2 linked regions of the Geomonas sp. RF6 genome follow. The protein of the gene in region 1 binds, or shares a complex with, the protein of each later gene. Links are inferred from orthologs where the notes say so. Each region holds a gene or a part of one and is shown on either strand. Other genes may lie near its edges. The genes, in order: pnp and LPW11_RS04740.

Region 1 (10,590 bases):
CCGCGCACCAGCGAATGCCGGAAACGCTATCGCTTATTCCGGCCTACGAGTCTCAGCGTGCCTCACACGCCCCCTCGCATCCCATTGCTTTACAAGGGACAGGGTGCGGATGGGGTTGGGCCTCCCACGTCCATGTAGGCCGGGATAAGCCGCAGGCGTTCCCGGCAGTCCACCACATCCCCAGCCGCGCACCAGCGAATGCCGGAAACGCTATCGCTTATTCCGGCATAAAACTGCGAATTCTTGCCAATGGTGCGGCGCTGTGATACAAGCGATTGAAACGCTTGTTTGAACGACACAGTAGGAGGTGCCTATGAAAGAGAGGATCCGCACTTTTGCACAGAGTCTCGGGATCGAAGAGGTCGGCTTCGCGTCGTCTGAAGATTACCGGAGCCCCCGCTCTCCAGAACTGGAGTCGCTCTTTCCGGGGGTGCGCTCCATAGTCGTGCTTGCCTTTCCCGAGCTCTCCTCCTGCCAGAGCCCGAGTCCGCAGATGGCGATGGGGGCGCGGCTCGATCTTATGGAATTCTCCCGTTCCGCCTGTTACCGAATCGCCCGCTTCGTGGAGAACCACCTCGGGGCTCCAGCCATGACCGTCCCGATCTCCTACCCGATGGATTTCAGCCGCCGCGAAAAGATGGCCGTGGCTGAGGTGTCGCTGCGGCATGCGGCGGTCGCCGCCGGTCTCGGAACCTTCGGCCGCCACAATCTCGTGGTGCACCCGCGCTTCGGGACCCGCGTCCTCTTCGCCGCTGTATTGACCGCGCTGGATATCCCGTCGGATCCGCCACAGGAGAAGAACCCCTGCACCTCCTGTGGCCTGTGCGTGCGCGGGTGCCCGGCCGGAGCACTCGAGGAGGAAGGGAAGACCGACGTGGTGAAATGCCTCGGCAAGAGCCAGCCGCACGGGATGCGAGCGAGCGTCGGATTCTGGTCCAGGTTTGGAGATGCCTCCCCTGAAGAGCAGAAGGGGATGCTGCAAAGTCCCGAATATTTCAGCATGTACCACGCCGCATCGATGGGATACCAGTACTTCTGTTTCAACTGCCTCGCCGCCTGCCCCGTCGGGGTGAAGAAGCTCGCCCCGAAACCGAACGCGGGAGAGATGAAATGAGAGGGGCAGTCGATACTGAGATCGCAGCAACCCGCACCCGCATTCTCGACGCAGCCGCCGTCGTCTTTGCGGAGTCCGGCTTTGCCGCGGCAACGATCCGCACCATCTGCAGCCGCGCGAAGGTCAACGTGGCCGCCATCAACTATCACTTCGGCAGCAAGGAGGAGTTGTACCGCGAGGTGCTGCGCTACGCCCGGCGGCGAGTTCACGAGAAGTATCCGGTCCGGTACGGTCTCGCTCCCGACGCCTCGCCGCGCGACCGGCTGTACGCCTACGTGCGCTCTTTCCTTTTGCGCACCTGTACCGACGAGATGAGCCTGTGCTGGGGGACGCTCCTCATGCGCGAGATGGTGGAGCCGACGAGCGCGCTCGACATGATCGTGGAGGAAGGGATTCGCTCCCTCTTCGGCGAGCTTGTGGAGATAGTCGGGCTTCTGCTCGGCGGTGACGCGGACCCGGAACTTGTGGTCTCCAGCGCGCGGAGCGTCATGAGCCAGTGTCTCTTCTATCTCTTCAGCAGGTCTGTGATAAGCAGGATGTCCGCCGGTACCGGATCGGAGCCGACCGACCTGCAGAAAATAGCGGAGCACATCGTCACATTCTCCTGTCACGCATTCCACGGGCTCGCCTCCGGAAAAGGAGCAGCCGGCAATGACTGACTCCTCCCGCCAGGTCAACAAGTGGCTCATCACCCTCACCGTCATGATCCCCGCTTTCATGGAGATCGTCGACACCTCCATCGCGAACGTGGCGCTCCCCCACATGCAGGGGAGCCTCAACGCAGGGACGGAGGAGATAACCTGGGTCCTTACCTCCTACCTCATCAGCAACGCCATCGTGATGCCGATGACCGGGTGGCTGGCGCGGGTCTTCGGCAGGAAGCACTTCCTCATGGCCTGCATCGTCACCTTTACGGTCGCCTCCCTCTTGTGCGGCGCAGCTCCGAACCTCGGCTGCATGGTCTTCTTCCGCATCCTCCAGGGCGCCGCGGGGGGAGCGCTCATACCGATGAGCCAGGCGATCATGATGGAGTCGTTCCCGCCAAACGAGGGGGGAATGGCGATGGCGATCTTCGGGATCGGCGCCATGTTCGGCCCCGTCGTCGGCCCGACCCTCGGCGGCTGGATCACCGACAACATCACCTGGCGCTGGATCTTTTACGTGAACATCCCGGTGGGGATCGTGGCGATAATCATGGTGAACGCCTTCGTCTTCGACCCTCCCTACCTGAAAAAGCAGCGGTCGCAGATCGACTACTGGGGCCTCGCCCTCCTCACCCTGGGGATCGGCGCTCTGCAGATCGTGCTGGACAAGGGACAGCAGGAGGACTGGTTCAGTTCCTCCTTCATCACCTCCTGTTCCATCGTTGCTGCCGTCTCCCTCATCATGCTGGTGTACGCCGAGCTGCAGCACCCGCACCCGGTGGTGAACCTCAGGCTCTTCAAGGACGGCGCGTTTGCCTCGGGGAACTGCATCATGTTCATGGTGGGCTTTTGCCTCTACGGCTCCGTGGTCATGCTCCCCCTCTTCCTGCAGACCCTCATGGGGTACTCCGCAACGATGGCGGGGCTCGTCATGGCGCCGGGCGGTTGCGCTTCCGTTATCGTGATGCCGATGGTAGGGGCGTATCTGAAAAGGGGGGACGGCAGGAAGATCGTCCTTTGCGGGCTCCTGCTGGGGGCCTGGTCCCTGTATCTCATGCGCGGCTTCACGCTGCAGGCCTCGTTTGCCGACTTCATGTGGCCGCGTGTACTCCTTGGTGCCGCGCTCGGCATGATATTCCCCCCCCTCGCCCGCATGACGCTCGCGAACATCCCGCGGGTGGAGATGGGGAATGCCACCGGGATCTACAACCTCTTGCGCAACATAGGGGGTAGCGTCGGGATTGCGGTCTCCGCGACGCTCCTGACCCGCCTGTCGCAGTTCAACCAGGCAAACCTTTCGGCGCAGGTGAACCCGTACAACCCGCTGCTGCAGTCGAAGCTCGCCGCCCTGCAGCAGGCTGCCATGTCGCGCGGTGCGGATCTGGCGACGGCGCGGAAGGTGGCGCAGGAGATCATATACAGGCTGGTGCGGAGGGAAGCCGCCATGCTCTCCTACAGCTATATTTTCTGGATCATCGGGATGTCGTTTCTGGCGATCATCCCGCTCCTCTTTTTCCTGAGGAAGCCGCGGGAAACGTAGCCGGAAGGAGGAACGCGCCCTATATGGTGATGCTTTCGCCGGGGTTGGGGTCGGTGGTGAGAGCGCCTGTGAAGGAAAGGTAGGAAAGAAAGCAGAAAAAAGCGATGGAGGCGACGAGCAGCAGCACAACCGGCAGGAGGCGCACGCTGCGGTCGTTCACGTTGCGACGCAGAAGCCCTGCGGTAGTCACCAGTACTCCGGTGGCGCCGCTGGCCGCTCCGAGGGCGAATCCGTAGAAGGTAAGCCCGGCGCTGCGGCCGCCGGAAAGGAAGAAAAGGGTGGAAAGCTGGTGGTGAAAAAAGGTCGCCAGCGTCACGGAGATGATGCCCGCCACCATGAGGACGAGCCCCTTGCGCACGGTCCGCCTACACACGCTGCGCCTCCTCGCGTCCTACTCGCACCAGCTCACGTCCCCCACGCCCTTTCTGAGGACGACAGGGGTGTCGCCGATGAGGCTCACGACGGAGCTGACATCGGCGGAGAGATCGCCGCCGTCGATGACGATGTCGATCAATTTTCCCATCTGTTGCTCCACCTGCCAGGGGTCGCCGATCGGATCCTCCCCTGAGAGGTTCGCACTGGTGGTAACGATCGGATGACCGAGCTCCTTTACGATGGAGAGGCAGATTTCGTTGTCGGGGATGCGGATGCCGACGGTCCTCTGCTTGGTGAGGAGAAGGGCGGGGACGAGGGTGGTCGCGTCCAGCACGAAGGTGTACGGGCCGGGCAGGAGCCGCTTAAGCACCTTGTAGGCGTAGTTGCTGACCTTGGCGTAGCGGGTGATATCGGAGAGGTCGGCGCAGATGAAGGAAAAGGGCTTCTTCCTGTCGCGCTGCTTTATCAGGTAGATCCGCTCCAGCCCCTTCTTGTTGAAGATGCTGCAGCCGATCCCGTAGGTTGTATCCGTCGGATAGGCGACGACACCACCTTTCTTCAGGTTCTCTACCACCTTGTGGATCAGTCTCGGTTGCGGATTGTGGGAATTGATCTCGAGGAACATGACTAGTCACCGGGATTGAGCGCCACAAGCGCCTCATGCACGAAGAGCCCGTCTTTCTGGATCAGCACGTCGTCAAACCACAGCTCGCCGTCTCCGGTGAGGACCTTCACCATGTCCCAGTGAACCGCGGAGGTGTTGCCGTTGCTGCACTCATCGTAGCACTGGCCGGGGGTAAAGTGAATGGAGCCGAAGATCTTCTCGTCAAAGAGTATGTTGCGCATCGGCGTGCGGATCTTCGGGTTGACCCCGATGGCGAATTCCCCGACGTAGCGGGCACCTTCGTCGGTGTCGAGGATCTTGTTCAGCGCCTCATCCATCCCCGGCGCGGTCGCCTTCACGATGCGCCCCTTCTCGAACTCGAGGCGGATGTTGTTGAACTCCTTCCCCTGGTAGATCGTCGGGCAGTTGTAGGTGATGTACCCTTCCACCGAGTCCTTCACCGGCGCGGAATACACCTCGCCGTCCGGGATGTTGAGGCGCCCGTCGCACTTGATGCCGGGGAGCCCCTTCATGCTGAAGGAGAGGTCGGTGTCGCTCGACTTGATGCGCACACGATCCGCCTGGTCCATGAGCCCCTTCAGGAGGTCCTGCTTCTCCGATTCCTTTTCCCAGTCGATGCAGCAGGCGGAAAAGAGGTAGTCCTCGTACTCGTCGAGGCTCATGCGCGCCTCCTGCGCGGAGGAGTGGGTCGGATAGCGGGTGATGACCCAGCGGGTGTGCTTAACACGCTGGTCTACGATGGGGCGGGTGGTCTTCGACCAGGCGATCATGTTCTCCTGCTTCGCCTGGGCCATGACCATGGAGTTGTCTGCAGCGCTGAGACCGATGTACACGGTGACCTGCTTCATGAAATCGAGCTTGTGCTGCGGGAAGTAGGAGACCTGCTCAGGGGAGGCGCCGTTTATGAAGTAGCGGTTGATGTCGGGGACGCTGAATTCGTACTCCACGTACTTCGCCCCCTTGGCGATGCAGAGCGCGTAGATCTCCTTCACCAGCGGCATCGCCTCGAATCCTGCTGCGGAAATAAGGACGACGTCCCCCGGGACGACCCCGGTGGAGTAGTTTACCAGGACCTCTGCAAGCTCTCTGACGCGTGGATCTTTCATCTTTCCCCCTTCCCTGGAACTGCGGCTGTATGGAATGTGGAACTATGTACGTTGGTGGAGTCGGCGGGAAACCATCTTCCGGCGTCCCCTCCCTTTCAAGGGGAGGGACAGGGTGGGGATGGGGTCTCTGCCGCGGTCCGGCGCTGCCGGGAACGCCTTCGGCTTATCCCGGCCTACATGGACATGCGGACATGCGGGGAAGTCGTGCTACCTCCCGGTATGGCCGAAGCCGCCCTCCCCCCGGGTGCTCTCGCCGAGTTCCTCCACCTCGTAGAACTCCGCCCTTTCGAAGCGGGAAAAGACCATCTGGGCGATCCGCTCGCCGCTTCGCACGGTGAAGGTGTCACTCCCGTGGTTTATCATGATGACGCAGATCTCGCCGCGGTAGTCGGCGTCGATGGTGCCGGGCGAGTTCACCAGCGCGATCCCGTGCTTCAGAGCGAGCCCGCTGCGGGGCCTCACCTGCGCCTCGTACCCTTCAGGAATCTCCAGCGCGATCCCCGTCGGCACCAGGGCGCGCGCTCCCGGCTCCAGCTCCAGGTCGCCTTCGAGCTCGGCGTACAGATCGACGCCGGCCGCATGCGCAGTCATGTAGGAAGGGAGAGGATTACGGTCGCCCGGCCGCACCCTCTTGATCTTCACAGAGATGCCGCTCATGTCAAATGAGGACTGCTTCGGGTTGGATCGTCGAGGAGCCGACACGCCCGAGCATGATGAGGGAGAGGGTGGAGTTGTCGACGATGTCGGCACTGAGAGCAAGGATCGATTCCGCGGTCACGCGGTCGAAACCTTCCATGATCTGGGAGAGGGGCTGGGGCGCCCCGAAATAGATCTCGTTCTTGGCGAGGCGGGACATCCTGTTGTCGCTCGACTCGAGGGAGAGGAGGAGGTTCCCCTTCAGCTGTTCCCGGGCGGCGTTCAGCTGCGAGTCGGAGACCGGCTCGTTCTTGAAGCGGCGCAGCTCGCGCAGGGTGATCTCCATCAGCTCGTCGACCTTTTCCGGTGAGAGACCGGCGTACACGACGAGGGAGCCGGCATCGGCGTGGGAGGCGATGTACGAATAGACGGAGTAGGCGAGCCCGCTTTTTTCCCGCACCTCCTGGAAGAGGCGGGAGCTCATGCTGCCACCGAGGATGGCGTTCATGATGAAGGCGTCGAAGCGACCCGGCTCGCTCTGGGTCACCCCCTTCAGACCGAGGCAGACGTGGACCTGCTCCAGGTCCTTCTCCACGAGCTCCACCTTCCGCTCGTACACCGGGAGCGCGGACGGCTTCCGGCCGTGCCCGCCCGGGACGGAGAGGAGCTGCTCGGCGACCATGGAGACGAGCTCTTCGTGCTCCACGTTCCCCGCGGCGCAGACGATGATGTCCTCGCCGCGGTACATCTTTTCCTTGTACTCCAGTATCGCCTCGCGCGAGAGCCCGGACACGCTCTCCACGTCGCCGAGGATCGACATTCCCAGCGGGTGCCCCTCCCAGAACTGCTGGTGGAAGAGGTCGTGGATCAGGTCGTCGGGGGTGTCCTCCATCATGCTGATTTCCTGCAGCACGACGCGGCGCTCCTTCTCTATCTCCTCCGCATCGAAGGTGGAATTGAGGAAGATGTCGGTCAAAAGATCTACGGCGCGGGGGAGGAACTTGTCGAGGATTTTGGCGTAGTAGCAGACATATTCCCGGCTGGTGAAGGCGTTGAGCACTCCACCAACCGAGTCTATTTCGCGGGCAATGTCGAGGGAGGAGCGGCGCTCGGTCCCCTTGAAGAGGAGGTGCTCGATAAAGTGCGCCACGCCGTTCACGGAGCGGTCTTCGTGGCGGGATCCGTTCGCCACCCATATCCCGATGGAGACGGAGCTGGCGTACGGTATCCGCTCGGTGATGACGCGGATACCGTTATCGAGGATTGACTTGTTGACCATGCTGTTGAGTATACCCTACGGGCTGTACGACCGCTAGCTGCGGGGATTGAGGGTTACTCGGTAAAGGTTGCGCCGAGCGCTTCCTTGCGGGAAAGCTTGATTTTCCCCTGCTTGTCGATGCCGATGCACTTCACCAGCACCTTGTCCCCTTCGCGCAGCACGTCGGTGACGTTCTTCACGCGCTCGGTGTCGAGCTCGGAGACGTGGACGAGGCCGTCGGTACCGGGGAAGATTTCCACGAAGGCGCCGAATTCCATGACCTTCTTCACGGTCCCCATGTACAGCTTCCCTTCCTCTGCCTCGGCGGTGAGGTTCCTGATCATCTTGATGGCGAGGTCGCACGCTTCCTTGTTGGTGGAGGCGATATTGATCTTGCCGGTATCGTCGATGTCGATGGAAACGCCGGTCGCTTCGGTGACGCTCCTGATGTTCTTGCCGCCGCTGCCGATGACGTCGCGGATCTTGTCGGTCTTGACCCAGATCGTGGTGATGCGCGGCGCGAACGGGGAGAGCTCCTGGCGCGGGCCGGTGAGTGCTTTCGCCATCTCGCCGAGGATGTGCAGCCTCCCTTCCTTCGCCTGGTTCAGTGCCGCCTGCATGATCTCGCGGGTGACGCCGCCGATCTTTATGTCCATCTGGAGAGCGGTAACCCCTGCGGAGGTACCGGCGACCTTGAAGTCCATGTCGCCCAGGTGGTCCTCGTCGCCGAGGATGTCGGAGAGGATGGCGAAGGAGTCACCCTGCTTGATGAGACCCATGGCGATACCGGCGACCGGTGCCTTGATGGGGATGCCGGCGTCCATCATGGAGAGTGCGCCGCCGCACACGGTCGCCATTGAGGAGGAGCCGTTCGACTCCAGGATGTCGGAGACGATCCTGATGGTGTAGGGGAAGTCGTCGTGCTTCGGGAGGACCTTCTGCAGCGCGCGCTCGGCGAGCATGCCGTGGCCGATCTCGCGGCGCCCCGGGGCGAGGCGGAAGCTCGTCTCACCTACCGAGTACGGCGGGAAGTTGTAGTGCAGCATGAAGCGCTTCCTCGTGTCGCCGTAGAGGGAGTCGATGCGCTGCTCGTCGACGGAGGTACCGAGCGTCGCCGCCACGAGGGACTGCGTCTCGCCGCGGGTGAAGAGCGCGGAGCCGTGGGCGCGCGGCAGGAGCCCGCACACGCTGGAGATGTTCCTGATCGTCTTCGTGTCGCGCCCGTCGATCCTCTCGCCGTCGACGATGATGTGCTCGCGGACCAGGTCGTATTCCATGTCCTCGATGAAGGTGGCGATCTCTTTCTCGCTCCCCTCGAACTCGGCAGAGAGGGCGGCGACCGTCTCGTCGCGGATGGCGTCGATGGCGTTGTGGCGCTCGACCTTCGTCTTGATGCGCACCGCTTCCTTCATCCCGGCGTAGGCGAGGGCCTTCACCCTCTCCTGCAGCTCGGCGTTCACCGCCGGCGGCGGTACTTCGCGCTTCACGGCGCCGACTTTCGCGGCGAGCTCTTCCTGGGCGGCGAGGATCGGCTGGATCGCAGCGTGGCCGAAGAAGATAGCCTCCAGCATGTCGCTCTCGGAGACCTCGTTCGCCTCACCTTCCACCATGATGACGGCGTCTTTGGAGGCGGCGACCACGATTTCCATGTCGCTCTTTTCCATCTCCTCGGCGGTGGGGTTGGCGATGAAGTTGCCGTCCACGCGCCCGACCTTCACGCCGGCGATCGGCCCGGCAAAGGGGACGTCGGAGACCATGAGGGCGGCGGAGGCGCCGACCATGGCGAGGATCCCCGGATCGTGGTCCTTGTCGGCGGAGACGACGGTCGCCATGATCTGTGTGTCGTTCAGGAAGTTCTCGGGGAAGAGAGGACGGATCGGACGGTCGATGAGACGGCTGGTGAGGGTTTCGTTGTCGGAGGGGCGCCCTTCGCGCTTGAAGAAGGAGCCGGGAATCCTCCCGCCGGCGTACGCCTTCTCCTGGTAGTTGACGGTCAGGGGGAAGAAGCCCTGCCCTTCCTTTGCGGTCTTCGTGGCGACTGCGGTGACGAGCACCATGGTGTCGCCGCTCTTGATCATGACGGCGCCGCTTGCCTGCTTCGCCATCCTGCCTGTTTCAATAGTGATTGTCTTGCCGCTGCACTCTACTGTGACGGTGTGTTCCATACTCTTTGGCCTCCTGGCACTAACCTACGGTTGGTGTTGGGGCCGCCGAGAAAAGAGCACTGCGTCGAGGGTGCGACACGCAGGGCTTTTTTATCCACGCCCCCAACAAAAGAAAAGGGCCGAAGCCCTCTTGTGAGAAAAAAGCGGAAAGGCAATATACCCTATAAGAGGTATACTGCCTTCTCTTACCTTCTTATGCCGAGCTTCTCGATGATGGCTCTGTACCTTTCAACATCTTTCTTCTTCAGATAGTCGAGAAGACCCCTTCTCTGGCCGACTATCTTCAGGAGACCGCGACGGCTATGATGATCCTTCTTGTGCACCTTGAAGTGCTCAGTCAGATATGTGATCCGCTCTGAAAGAATGGCGATCTGCACTTCCGGCGACCCTGTGTCAGTGTCGTGAAGCTTGTGAGCAGAGATAATTTCCTGTTTCTTTTCGGTTACCAACATTTAGCTACACCTCCTTCCGCTTCTATTTTAGTTATGACTGCCCGCAGCCTTTTCGGGCCACGGAAAAGTTCTATAATCCACGTCTTTTAGCACAAATCCCAGCGGGTGTAAAGAAGATTACTAGTTGAACACCCGGGCGAGCCGAAGCCCCTTCCGGGGATCGTGCTGGGCCACCGCCGCAAGGCGCTCGCCGCTGCAAAGCCGCACCATCTCCCCCGGTGCGAGCTCCGGTGCGGGGGACTCCAAATCTCCCGCGGCGGGGACGACGCCGTTTGCCACCTTGCGCGCACCCCCCTCGTTCAGCGCCACTTCCTTCAGGTGCGAGAGCGCCCGCTCCACAGGGACGAGAACCGGTGCCCCTCCCGTCTTCAGCGTCTCGGCGCTCAGCGCATCCTCCTCCGCAAAGAGCCCGCTCCTCAGGCGGCGCAGCTCCACGAGGTGGGCGCCGCAGCCGAGGGCCTCGCCGATGTCGTGGGCAAGGGTGCGCACGTAGGTGCCGCGCGAGCAGCTCACGGTAAAGGATGCCTCCGGTAGAGCGATCCAGTCGAAGGTGATGGAGTGGATCTCCACCGGGCGCTCCTCCCGCTCCACCTCCTCGCCGCGGCGCGCGAGCTTGTACAGGGGAACTCCGTCCCGCTTCAGCGCCGAGAACATGGGGGGAAGCTGCATTATCTT
Region 2 (11,007 bases), 820 kb from region 1 along the record:
CCCCGGCCGGTTCACTTCTTCTCTTCGCCCGCCAGATAATCCGCCAGGATGGTGCGGCTGTGCTCGTCGTCGTGGCAGTACACGCAGAGGTTCTCCCAGTTGCTGCCGTCGGGAGGGTTGTAGTTGTGGTTGCCGTCCTTGTGGTGCACCGTCAAAAGGTGCAGGTTGGAGAGCTCGAATTCCCTGCCGCACTTGGCGCAGATCCAGCCGTGGATCTTCAGCGAGCGCTCCCGGTAGTTCTCCGGGCGCGTCTCCTGCGTCCTGATGCGCCGGACTATCGCATCGACCTCTTCCGCGCTCTTCGGCGGGACTGTCCTTGGTCCGCGGGAGCGGAATGCTGCTGCCATCGGTGTTCTCCCTTCGATTTGAGTGTACTCTGAAGATGTGAAGCAAAGGCGATAGTAGGTAAAGCTAATGTTTCATGGTATAAGAAGACGCCAGCCGATGCACCTCTTTTTCATGAGCGCACTTTCCGCCAGCGGTTGCAGATCGCAGAAGGCTCCCGGAGAACCGATGACCCTCCCTGAAAAATCACTCTCGTACAGCCGGTACGCGCTCGCGCTCCTCATGGCGGTGAACCTCCTGAACTACGTGGACCGGCAGGTTCTCTATGCTGTCTTTCCCCTTATAAAGGCGGATCTGGCACTCTCCGATACGGCGCTTGGTTTTCTCGGGAGCTCCTTCATGATCTGCTATCTCCTCTCCGCCCCCTTTCTCGGCTTTCTCGGGGACCGCTGGAGCAGGCGGGGGCTCGCCTCCGCCGGGCTGACTGTGTGGAGCCTCGCGACCGCCCTTGCCGGTGTCGCACCGGGGTACCGCACCCTCCTTGCCGCGAGGACGGTCGTGGGGATCGGGGAGGCGAGCTTTGGAACGGTCTCGCCAGGTCTCATCGCCGACTTCTTCCCGAAGGAGCGACGAGGCCGCGTCCTTTCCTGGTTTTATCTCGCCATCCCGGTCGGGAGCGCCCTCGGCTACCTTCTCGGCGGCGTCCTCGGTCACCGCTTCGGGTGGCACGCGGCATTCCTGATGGTCGGTGTGCCGGGGCTTCTTCTCGCCATCCCTGTGGCGCTCCTGCGGGAGCCTCCGAGGGGTGGGGACGAGGTCGGCTCCTCTATGGAGAAACGTCGTGGGTACGGCGCCTTTTTCTCCAACCGCTCCTTTGTCTGCAATACGCTGGCGATGGCGGCGATGACCTTTGCCATGGGTGGGCTCGCCCAGTGGCTGCCGTCCTTTCTGAACCGGGTGCACCACGTCGACGTGGAGAAGGGGAACTTTCTCTTTGGCCTCGTCACCGTTCTCGCCGGCATACTCGGCACCGCCGCCGGTGGGTGGCTCGGGGACCGCTGGCAAAAGAGGACCCGCAAGGGGTATCTCTTCATTTCCGGCTGGGGCTTCCTCATCGGCACCCCGATAACCGCCTGCTCCATCATGGCCGACTCCCTTGCCGGCTGCCTCGCCGCCGCCTTCCTGGCGGAGTTCTTCCTCTTTCTGAACACCGGGCCGCTCAACACGGTCATCGTGAATGTGACGAAACCTTCGGTGCGCGCCATGGCCTTCGCGGTCAATATCTTCTTCATCCACGCCCTCGGCGACGCCGTCTCTCCCACGATCCTTGGATGGCTCTCGGACCACTGGGGGCTGCGCGGCGCGTTGCTGGTCACCCCGGCGGCGGTGGCACTGGCGGGGATCTTCTGCTTCGTCTGCAGCCGTTACGTGGAGGCGGACATGGCCCGCGCCGAAGGTGAGCCTGCGCCGTGAGACGATCTACTCCCTTCCTGCCGGCTTCGGGCGGGGGGGCTTCTCGCTCAGCCACCCTTCCGAGGCGTCGTCGATCTTGTCGAAACGCGGCATGTACGGCTTGATGTCGAGGAGGGGGGTGCCGTCCAGCACGTCGATCCCCGCGACTTCCACCACGTTATTTTCCCTCTTGAGTACCTGGACGATGGACATGCCGATGCCGTTTGGCCTGCACGGGTGCCTCGTGGCGAAGACGCCATGCGGCAGGTCGTCCAGAAAGGGGGGGCGGAACATCTTCACCTCGCCGGAACGGTCGAAGTGGTACAGGAGGTAGACGTGTGAAAAAAGCTCCACGTCCCGCAGCCCGGAGGCGTACGGCTCGAAAACCTCCACTTTTCCCACCGCCCCCAGTGCGTACATCGGCTGCATGGGGCACTCTTCCTTTGTCTGAAACGGCGTGTGGATGACGCCGATCGGCTCGAACTCCATCTCACTCTCCTTCCGGTACTGTTCCGTTGAGCCTGCGCAGGAGGGCGGCCGCTTCCCTCACTCCTGCGCCGTTTTCATCCGCGACGAGCTGCGCCTTGTCCTGGACGACCTGCAGGGCGTTGCCGGTGGCGACCGCGTACCCGCACCGGGAGAGGAAGTCGAGGTCGTTTTCCGCGTCGCCGACCCCCATCGTCTCCTGCCACTCCACTCCCAGTTCGCTGAGGGCAGCATCGAGCCCCGTCCCCTTGTGCACCCCTCGCGGCAGGATCATCACCGCGTTCTTGTTATAGATCACGGAGAGATCCAGTCCGAGCTCTGCGAGCGCTTCCGCCGTCTCCCGCTCGAAAGGGCGCGTGGTCGCAACTATAACGATTCCAGTGGCGAAGTCGACACCGCGCTCCCGCAGGCGCGTGCAAAATATCGCCGGAGGGGGGGCGGCCAGCGCCTGCTGGCTCCCGGACTGCGGCCGGCAGAGGACTGCCCCGTTTTCCGCGACGATGAGGTCGAAAAGCTCTGTCTGCGGAAAGACGCTGCGTAGATCCTCCATCTCCCGCCCGGTGACCAGAACGAGCTTTACCCCGTCGTCCCGCAGCGTCGCAAGAGCCGCGACCGTCTCCTCCGCGACCTTCCCGCGGCGCGCCAGAGTCCCGTCGTAGTCGGTGGCAAACGCCCTGAACCTCATCCGTTAGTCCCCCATCTCCTTCACGCTTAACAGTGTCCCAGTTTCCGGCGCAGGTGCAACTCTCTGAAATACCGTCTCCCTCACGGAAAAGTGTTGGTGTGGGCTCCAGGAACGGTTACCTTTGATTATTGAAGAGGCAGTCAGCAGGGCACGAGGCAAGGCCATGAAACTTCTTTCCTGGAATGTGAACGGGCTGAGGGCCCGGATGGAATCACAGGTCCTTCCCCTCCTGCAGGAGGAGAAGCCGGACCTACTTCTCCTTCAGGAGACAAAGGCGGAAGAGCATCAGGTGCCCGCCCTTTTCCTTTCCGAGCTGGGGTACCGCTCCTGGTGGCACCCGGCACTGCGCCCGGGGTACAGCGGGGTCGCCACCTTCTCCCGCATCGCGCCTGTGTCGGTGGAATGCGGCATAGGAGTCCCCGACATAGACTGCGAAGGGAGGGTTCTCACGCTGAACTTTGCAAACGGGATTGCGGTCGTCAACGCCTACTTCCCGAACAGCCAGCGTGGACTATTGCGTCTCGACCACAAGATCTACTTTCTGGACAAGATTCTCCGCTATCTCCAGAAAAAGAGGGAAGAGGGGTACTCGGTCGTCATCGGAGGGGACTTCAACATCGCCCACCGCGAGATCGACCTCAGAAACCCCCGCCAGAACATGGAGAATGCAGGCTTCCTCCCGGAGGAGAGGTCGTGGATCGACAGGTTCATTGCCGCAGGCTTTGTGGACACCTTCAGGATCTTTTGCCCCGACGGCGGGCACTACACCTGGTGGAGCTATCGCCCCGGGGTGCGCCAGAGAAACATCGGGTGGCGGATCGATTACTTCTTCGTGGACGCCTCCCTCGCCGGCAAGGTCTCTGCCGCAGGGATCCTCTCCCATATCGCCGGATCCGATCACTGCCCCGTCTCGCTGGAAGTCGCGCCACCGCGCGCAGAACTGTCCTCCGTACCGTCTGAAGACCCTCCGGTAGCGAGTCCTGATGAGGATTGACCGCCATCGTGCGGTTTGTTACTGTGAAGGCAGGGCAGGCTTCCTTTTTTAGTTTCTTTTTCCTGGACGGAGGAAGATTGACTGAAAATCGGAGATCTGCCTTTTCTTTTTGCTGCCTTTCACGGGGAAACGGCAGTCTCAGCGGAAAGGGAGCGAACGATCCGTCTGAAAACGCCTTCGGTATAGGAGGCGGTTAACCAAAATAGATCTATTTCCGAACGTGTCGGTACTGTCGGTTGCGCACCGTTCTGTATGGTGGTATCTCGTTTGCTGCAGCAAATGCTTTTTTGTGTGATATGACAGAGAAACTCTGCTATAATCCCACAGTTTTAATGAGCTATTGGCCCCTGCCGGACGGCGGGGATCTATATAAAGAAGTGGATCGGCCCTCATCGGGGGCTCTGATATGTAATGGGCTTTCCTGCATACCTGCGTGCAGCGGTGCGTGCGGACCAGCCCCAACAAAAGGAAATCAAAGGACTTTATGCCGAAAAAAATGTTAATCAATGCGCTTCACGCTGAAGAAGCGCGCGTGGCGATCGTCGAGGATGGCCGCCTCGTGGATCTTGACGTGGAGATTGCCGGGAACGAGCAAATCCGCGGCAACATCTACAAGGGGGTCGTGGTCCGTGTAGAGCCGGGTCTGCAGGCAGCCTTCGTGGACGTGGGGCTCAAGAAGCTCGGCTTTTTGCAGATGGGTGAATTGCACCCGGAAAACTGGAAATGGCGCGACGACGTGCCGGAGGAGCAAAGGCACAAGCGTCCCCGCATCCAGGAGGTGCTGAGAAGGGGGCAGGAAATCATAGTGCAGGTGGAAAAGGGGGAGCGGGACAACAAAGGCTCCGCACTCACCACCTACATCTCCCTCCCCGGACGCTACATGGTGCTGATGCCCGGCAGCGATTCCTCGGGGATCTCCCGCAAGGTGGAGAGCGAGTCGGAAAGAAAGAAGCTCAAAGAGATGATCGCCGGGATGAACATACCGGAAGGGTACGGCTACATCATCAGGACGGAAGCGGTGGGGCGCACCGTCGACGAGCTCCAGAAGGACCTCAACTCCCTCATCGCCCTGTACCAGGGGGTGCGCGAGCAGGGGAGCGGGATGAAGGGGGCGGGACTCATCTACCAGGAGTCGTCCCTCATCGTGAGGACGATCCGCGACTACTTCAGCGCCGACATCGACGAGGTCCTCGTCGACAGCAAGGACGTCTTCAAGGACGTGCGCGACTGCCTGAAGGAGATCGACCCCCAGTTTGAAAAGCTCGTGAAGATGCACCAGGAGAAGCGCCCGATCTTTTCGCGCTACCAGCTGGAAGAGCAGATCGATCTCATCTACGAGAAGAAGGTACCTCTCAAGTCCGGCGGCTCCATATTCATCGAACCGACCGAGGCGCTCGTCTCCATCGACGTCAACTCCGGGAAGTCGACCGGCGAGAAAGGGGTCGAGGACACCGCGTTCAAGACGAACCTCGAAGCCGCCGAAGAGGCTGCGAGGCAGCTGCGGCTGCGCGACCTTGGCGGGCTCATCGTCATCGACTTCATCGACATGCGTGACCGCAAGCACAACGCGGAGGTGGAGAGGACGCTAAAGACGGCGCTGAAGGCGGACAAGGCGCGCGTGAACGTGGCCCGCATTTCGGAGTTCGGTCTCCTGGAGATGTCGCGGCAGCGCATCAGGCAGACGCTCCACCAGGCGAGCACGCTGGAGTGCCCGCACTGCGACGGGCGCGGAAAGGTGAAATCGGTCGAGGCGATGGCACTCTCCTTCCTGCGCAAGGTCCATGCGGCCGCCGCGAAGGGGGTCATTGCCGACGTCATCGGTAGTCTCCCGCTGGAGGTGGCCTACTACCTCCTGAACCGGAAACGCCGCGAGCTCTCCCAGATCGAGAACGACTACGACATCCAGGTGACGGTGAAGGGAAAGCCTTCCTTCCTCCTGAACCAGATGGAGCTCGAACTGGTGAGGCGCGAAAAGGTCCTCCTGGAGGAAGCTCCTGCAGAGAAGGTCGCCCTGCGCGCAGGGAAAGAGGAAGTGCCGCAGGAAGGGGAACGGAAGAAGAAGAAAAGAGGGAAGGGGAAAGGCGCCGCAGAAGAGGTGCACCCCGCCGTTGTGGAACTTCCTGTGGCAGCAGCCGAAATGGCTGCGACCGAGGCAGCGGGCGAGCCTGCGGCTGCGCTTGAGCCGGCAGTCGCCGCGGAAGGGGAGACCGAAGAGCCGAAGAAGAAGCGCAGACGGCGGCGCAAACGCGGCAAGGGTGGGGGCGCTGAAGGAGCTGCCGCCGAGGCTGCTGTCGCCGAGGACGCCGGCGCCCCTGCCGAAGGGGAAGCCGCGGAAGGAGCAGAGGGCGCTCCCGAAGTTCTCGAAGGAGCACCGGCCGCCGCGGAAGAGACCCCGGAGGGTGCCGCAGCGGCGGAAGTGACCGGCGAGGAAGGGAAGAAGAAACGTCGTCGCAAGAGACGTCGTGGCGGGAAGCACCCGCAGGAAGGGGCTCAGGCTGAGGCCGCCGCCGAGGCTGATGTGGCGGGTGAAGGGGAGCCGCATGCGGAGCCCGAGGAAGAGATCGCTGTGCCTCTCCCCGCGGAGCCCGTCGCCGCAGGCGCCGAGAAGCCGAAGAGAAGCCGCGGGCGCAGGAAGAAGGCGGCTGCCGGTGCTGCCGGCGAGGGTGCCGTCGAGGCCCTCCTCGAAGGAGCAGGGGAAGAGGAAATAACCGTTGCTGCTGTCATGGTGGAGCCGATAGAGGTCGTCGTCCCCTTCGAGATCATCCAGCCGGCAGAGGTTGTTTTGCCGGTGGAGATCGTGCAACCGCTGGAGGAGGCGCTCGCGGATGTCGAGCTGCAGGAAGGAGAGGCAGACGCCGAGGTGCTGGAAGGGGAGTCCGCTGCTGAGAGTGAAGAGGCTGCGGAGGAGGAACCTCTGGAGGCGCAGCAGCCGGTCGAGGTGGAACACCCCGCCGCAGAGGAACAGCCACCGGCGCAGCCGGCCGAGGGTGAGCAGCCGGCTCTTCCGGAAGCTTCGGCTTCCGCTGCGGAGAAGCCGGCGAAGCCCCGCAGGAGCCGAAGCCGCAAGCCGAAAGGTGAAAAGCCCGCAGCGGAAGGCGCCGAGCCCGCCGCATCCGCCGAACCGACGGTGGCCCCGGTGGCAGCACCGCTGGCCGGAGGGGACGCGGTGCCGCAGCCGCAGCCGGAGGGGAATGAGCCGGCACGCAAGAAAAGAGCTCCGCGCAAGAAAGGACCGGCCCAGGCGGCACCGGAAACGGCAAGCGCGCCAGCCGAGGCACCCGCCGAGAAGCCGAAGAAGCCGAGGGCTCCTCGGAAGAAGAAAGAACAGGGGCCGGCACAATAGCTTTACCCCTTCGCCTCACCCGCACGCCGTGCGGGTGGGGTACCCGGCGGGGCATCAACCAGCAGGAATGATCTTTTACGGCGGCTTCGGCACGTCACGGTTCTAAGGCTTTCTTTCAATGAAACTAATCGCAACGCTTCTCTTCTCGCTCTTTCTCGCCGCCCCCGCTTTTGCTGCTTCACCGGACCGGGTCATGAACTGGTCCGTCTACGGCTTCGTCGATTCGTACAACTGGCGGGAGTACCGGGGGGGGGAGAGGCTCCTGAAGGAAAGCGGCCCCATGCTCGGCGTCGGCTCCGACCTTCTCCTCAACCTGCTCGACGAGGGAAACCTGGTTGTAAAGGCAAAGGCGGAGATGTTCGGTTCGGTAGTGGACTACACGGGGCAGACCCAGGAAAGTTCATTCTCCCCCACGCGAAGCAAGCGCCCGGTGAACACGGACGTCGACTACATCGGCTCCCGGCTCGAGGGTGACGTAGGGTGGCGCTTCCCCCTCCAGAGCGTTTCGGTGGAGCCGTTCGGCGGTTTCGGGGTTCGCTGGTGGCTGAGGGACCTCAATGATTCCACCGCGTACGACAGCACCGGCACCCCCTTTCTCGCTTCCGGGTACACCGAGTCGTGGACCAGCGTCTATGCGACTGCCGGAGTGCGAGGGACGCACAAAAGCGGCAAGAACCTGCAGTTTTTCCTCGAAGGGGGAGTGCGCTACCCCTTTTACGTTTCCAACGAGGTCGACGTTTCAAGCGTAGGCACGATCACCCTGCGCCCCGAGGGTCAGCTTTCGGGGATCGGGGAAGCGGGCGTCACCTACAAGCATCTGCGCATCTCCGCGCATTACGAAGGGTTCTACGTCGACGAGTCTCCGGTCGTCTCGGGGTACCTGCAGCCGAAGTCGAGCTCCGATGTGTACGGGGTGAGATTCGGGTGGGCCTTCTGAGGAGCCGGTAAGGGAAGGACGTCTCCATGCAACAGGTCCTGTGCATAGCCGCACTCGGCGCCATCGGGTGCCTCTCACGCTATTTCCTCTCAGGCTGGGTCTACAAGATCTGCGGCAACGCCTTCCCTTACGGCACCCTCGTCGTCAACATCGTCGGAGCGTTCCTCATAGGGCTCATCATGGAGTTCTCCATGCGCAGCGCCCTCGTGCCCCCCGTCCTGCGCGTAGCTGTCACAGTCGGTTTCCTGGGCGGGCTTACCACATTCTCCACCTTCAGCCTCGAAAGCTTCCGCCTCCTCGAGGAGGGGCAGTTCGTGGTGGCCTTCTTCAACATGCTCCTCAGCGTCGTTGCCTGCCTCGCCTGCACCTGGCTCGGAGTGGCGACAGCCCGCTCTCTCTAGCACACCTTTCCTCTCTTTCTCCCCGCCATTTCCCTCTCCGCACGCACCTCAAAAGAAGGGGCGAATCCGCGCGAAGCCAGAAGGGACGTGCCTTGAAAGCTCAATGTCGTCTGCTATAGTTCCTACGGTTCAATAACAAGGAGTAGACGATGGGGATGCTGGATAACGTAAGCCCAGCCTGGATCGAGCACCAGTACAGGCTCTGGAAGAGCGCGCCGGACTCCGTTCCCGAGGACTGGCGCCTTTTTTTCGCCGGCTTCGAGTTCGGCGCCGTCACGCCCGCTCCGGAAGGGGCGCCGCTGACCCGTGACGACGCGCTGAAGCATTCCGCCGTCCAGTCCCTCATCTACCGCTACCGCGACATCGGCCATCTGCTCGCCTGCACCGATCCCCTCTCGCCGTGCATTCTGGAGCACCCCCTCCTTTCCCTCTCCGCATTCGGGCTGGACAACGAGGACGTGGAAAAGACCTTCCACACCCGCCGGTTCTTCAAGCAGAGCGCCACGCTGAAGGAGATAGTGCAGGTGCTGCGCACGACCTACTGCGGCTCTATCGGGGTGGAGTTCATGCACATCCAGGATCCTGACGAGCGCCAGTGGCTCATCGACCGGATGGAGCCGGTGGGGAACCGGTCGGTATTCACGCCGGAGCAGCGGCTGAGGATTCTCAACAAGCTGAAGCAGGCCGCGATCTTCGAGCGGACGATCCACAAAAGATATCCCGGCCAGACCCGCTTCTCCCTGGAAGGGGGGGACGTCCTCATACCGATGCTGGACCACCTGGTCTACTCCTGCACCACGCTGGGGATCACCGACATGGTCGTGGGGATGGCGCACCGCGGGCGTCTGAACGTCCTTGCCAACGTCTTCAACATGCACTACGAGACGATTTTCGCCCAGTTCGTGGACAACCGCGAGTTTGGGATCGTCGGCGAGGGGGACGTGAAGTACCACATAGGGTACGCCACCGAACTCACCCTGCCGGGGGAGAAGAAGATTCACCTCACCCTCGCCTCAAACCCGAGCCACCTTGAGGCGATAAACCCCGTCGTGGAGGGGAAGTGCCGCGCGAGGCAGGAGCGCCTCGGCGAGAGCGGGGGAAAGAGAGTGCTCCCTCTCCTTATCCACGGCGATGCAGCGTTCGCGGGGCAGGGGGTGGTGGCGGAGACGCTGAACCTTTCTGAGCTTGCGGGATACACCACGGGCGGGACGCTCCACATCGTCCTCAACAACCAGATCGGTTTCACCACCCTCCCCGCCGACGCGAGGTCGAGCATCTATGCAACGGACGTGGCACGGATGGTGCGGGCGCCGGTCTTCCACGTCTACGGAGACGACCCGGAGGCGGTCCTGCACGCAGCGGAACTCGCCCTCGCCTACCGCGACCGCTACGGGAAGGATGTGGTGGTGGAGGTGATCTGCTACCGCAGGCACGGGCACAACGAGGGGGACGAGCCGTATTTCACCCAGCCGGTCATGTACGAGCAGATAAAGGCGCGCCCGCCGCTGCACGCCATCTACGAGGCGGAGCTGCTGGAGGAGGGGTACGACGAGGAAGACCTGAAGGGGATGGAATCGGAGATCAACGAGTGCATCTCCCTTTCGGTGGAGAAGGCTTCGGGGGCGGCCGACGAGCGGCCAAGCTGGAAGCGGGACCGGCTGGTCTATCCGAAGACGCCGGCCGCAAGCTCGGTGCCGAGGGAGACTCTGAGCCGGATCGCGCAGAGCCTCAGCACGATCCCGGAACGGTTTTCCCCTCATCCGAAGGTCGCGGCGCTCCTGCAGAAACGCTTGGAGGTCGTGGAGCGAGGGGAGGGGCTGGACTGGGGGACGGCGGAATCTTTAGCCTTTGGCACCCTCCTTGGCGAGGGGATCTCCATCCGCCTCTCCGGGCAGGACGTGCGGCGCGGCACCTTCAGCCACAGGCACGCCACCATCTTCGACCAGAAGAGCGGGGTGGCATTCAACAGGTTCGAAAGGGTGGCAGCGCAGGGGGCCGCCTTCCGCGCCTACGACAGCGCGCTCGCCGAGTTCGCGGTCTTGGGGTTCGAGTACGGTTACTCGCTGGAATCTCCCGAGGGACTCACGATCTGGGAAGCGCAGTATGGAGACTTCGCCAACGGCGCGCAGGTGGTCATCGACCAGTTCATCGCCAGCGGAGAGGCAAAGTGGGAGCAGCCGAGCAACCTGGTCCTGATGCTGCCGCACGGCTACGAAGGGCAGGGGGCGGAGCATTCCAGCGCCCGCATCGAGCGTTTCCTCTCCCTCTCCGCAAGCGACAACGTCCAGCTCGTGACTCCGACGACACCTGCGCAGCTCTTCCACGTACTGCGCAAGCAGATGAAGCAGTCCTTCCTGAAGCCGCTCGTGCTCTTCACCCCGAAGAGCCTCCTGCGAAACCCCCTGTGCGTATCCTCCCTCGACG

What was found.
Region 2: the proteins of pnp (region 1) and LPW11_RS04740 are in contact, whole or in part, in a cryo-EM structure (PDB 9QH0), measured with the Escherichia coli proteins. The link is inferred for Geomonas sp. RF6 from one-to-one orthologs.

The regions. Positions count from the first base shown.
Region 1 is NZ_CP087999.1:299,327-309,916, forward strand. What follows is about bases 6,919-9,901. They hold pnp (polyribonucleotide nucleotidyltransferase), read right to left. Parts: upstream 9,464-9,901; coding sequence 7,373-9,463; downstream 6,919-7,372. Other genes in these bases: LPW11_RS01330 (M16 family metallopeptidase), read right to left, coding at 6,919-7,319; rpsO (30S ribosomal protein S15), read right to left, coding at 9,649-9,901. Also shown: LPW11_RS01295 (hypothetical protein), read left to right, coding at 314-1,114; LPW11_RS01300 (CerR family C-terminal domain-containing protein), read left to right, coding at 1,111-1,773; LPW11_RS01305 (DHA2 family efflux MFS transporter permease subunit), read left to right, coding at 1,766-3,298; LPW11_RS01310 (hypothetical protein), read right to left, coding at 3,318-3,671; LPW11_RS01315 (L-threonylcarbamoyladenylate synthase), read right to left, coding at 3,690-4,298; LPW11_RS01320 (aminopeptidase), read right to left, coding at 4,301-5,404; dut (dUTP diphosphatase), read right to left, coding at 5,612-6,061; more of LPW11_RS01330, read right to left, coding at 6,063-6,918; more of rpsO, read right to left, coding at 9,902-9,915; tRNA pseudouridine(55) synthase TruB, read right to left, coding at 10,036-10,590. UniProt on the Escherichia coli protein: Involved in mRNA degradation. Catalyzes the phosphorolysis of single-stranded polyribonucleotides processively in the 3'- to 5'-direction. Also involved, along with RNase II, in tRNA processing.
Region 2 is NZ_CP087999.1:1,124,783-1,135,789, reverse strand. Bases 4,046-7,445 are described here. They hold LPW11_RS04740 (Rne/Rng family ribonuclease), read left to right. Parts: upstream 4,046-4,386; coding sequence 4,387-7,245; downstream 7,246-7,445. Other genes in these bases: LPW11_RS04735 (hypothetical protein), read left to right, coding at 7,364-7,445. Outside these bases: LPW11_RS04765 (YajD family HNH nuclease), read right to left, coding at 12-347; LPW11_RS04760 (spinster family MFS transporter), read left to right, coding at 514-1,758; tsaA (tRNA (N6-threonylcarbamoyladenosine(37)-N6)-methyltransferase TrmO), read right to left, coding at 1,765-2,226; LPW11_RS04750 (HAD family hydrolase), read right to left, coding at 2,228-2,908; LPW11_RS04745 (exodeoxyribonuclease III), read left to right, coding at 3,072-3,902; more of LPW11_RS04735, read left to right, coding at 7,446-8,182; fluoride efflux transporter CrcB, read left to right, coding at 8,209-8,583; LPW11_RS04725 (2-oxoglutarate dehydrogenase E1 component), read left to right, coding at 8,733-11,007. UniProt on the Escherichia coli protein: Endoribonuclease that plays a central role in RNA processing and decay. Required for the maturation of 5S and 16S rRNAs and the majority of tRNAs. Also involved in the degradation of most mRNAs.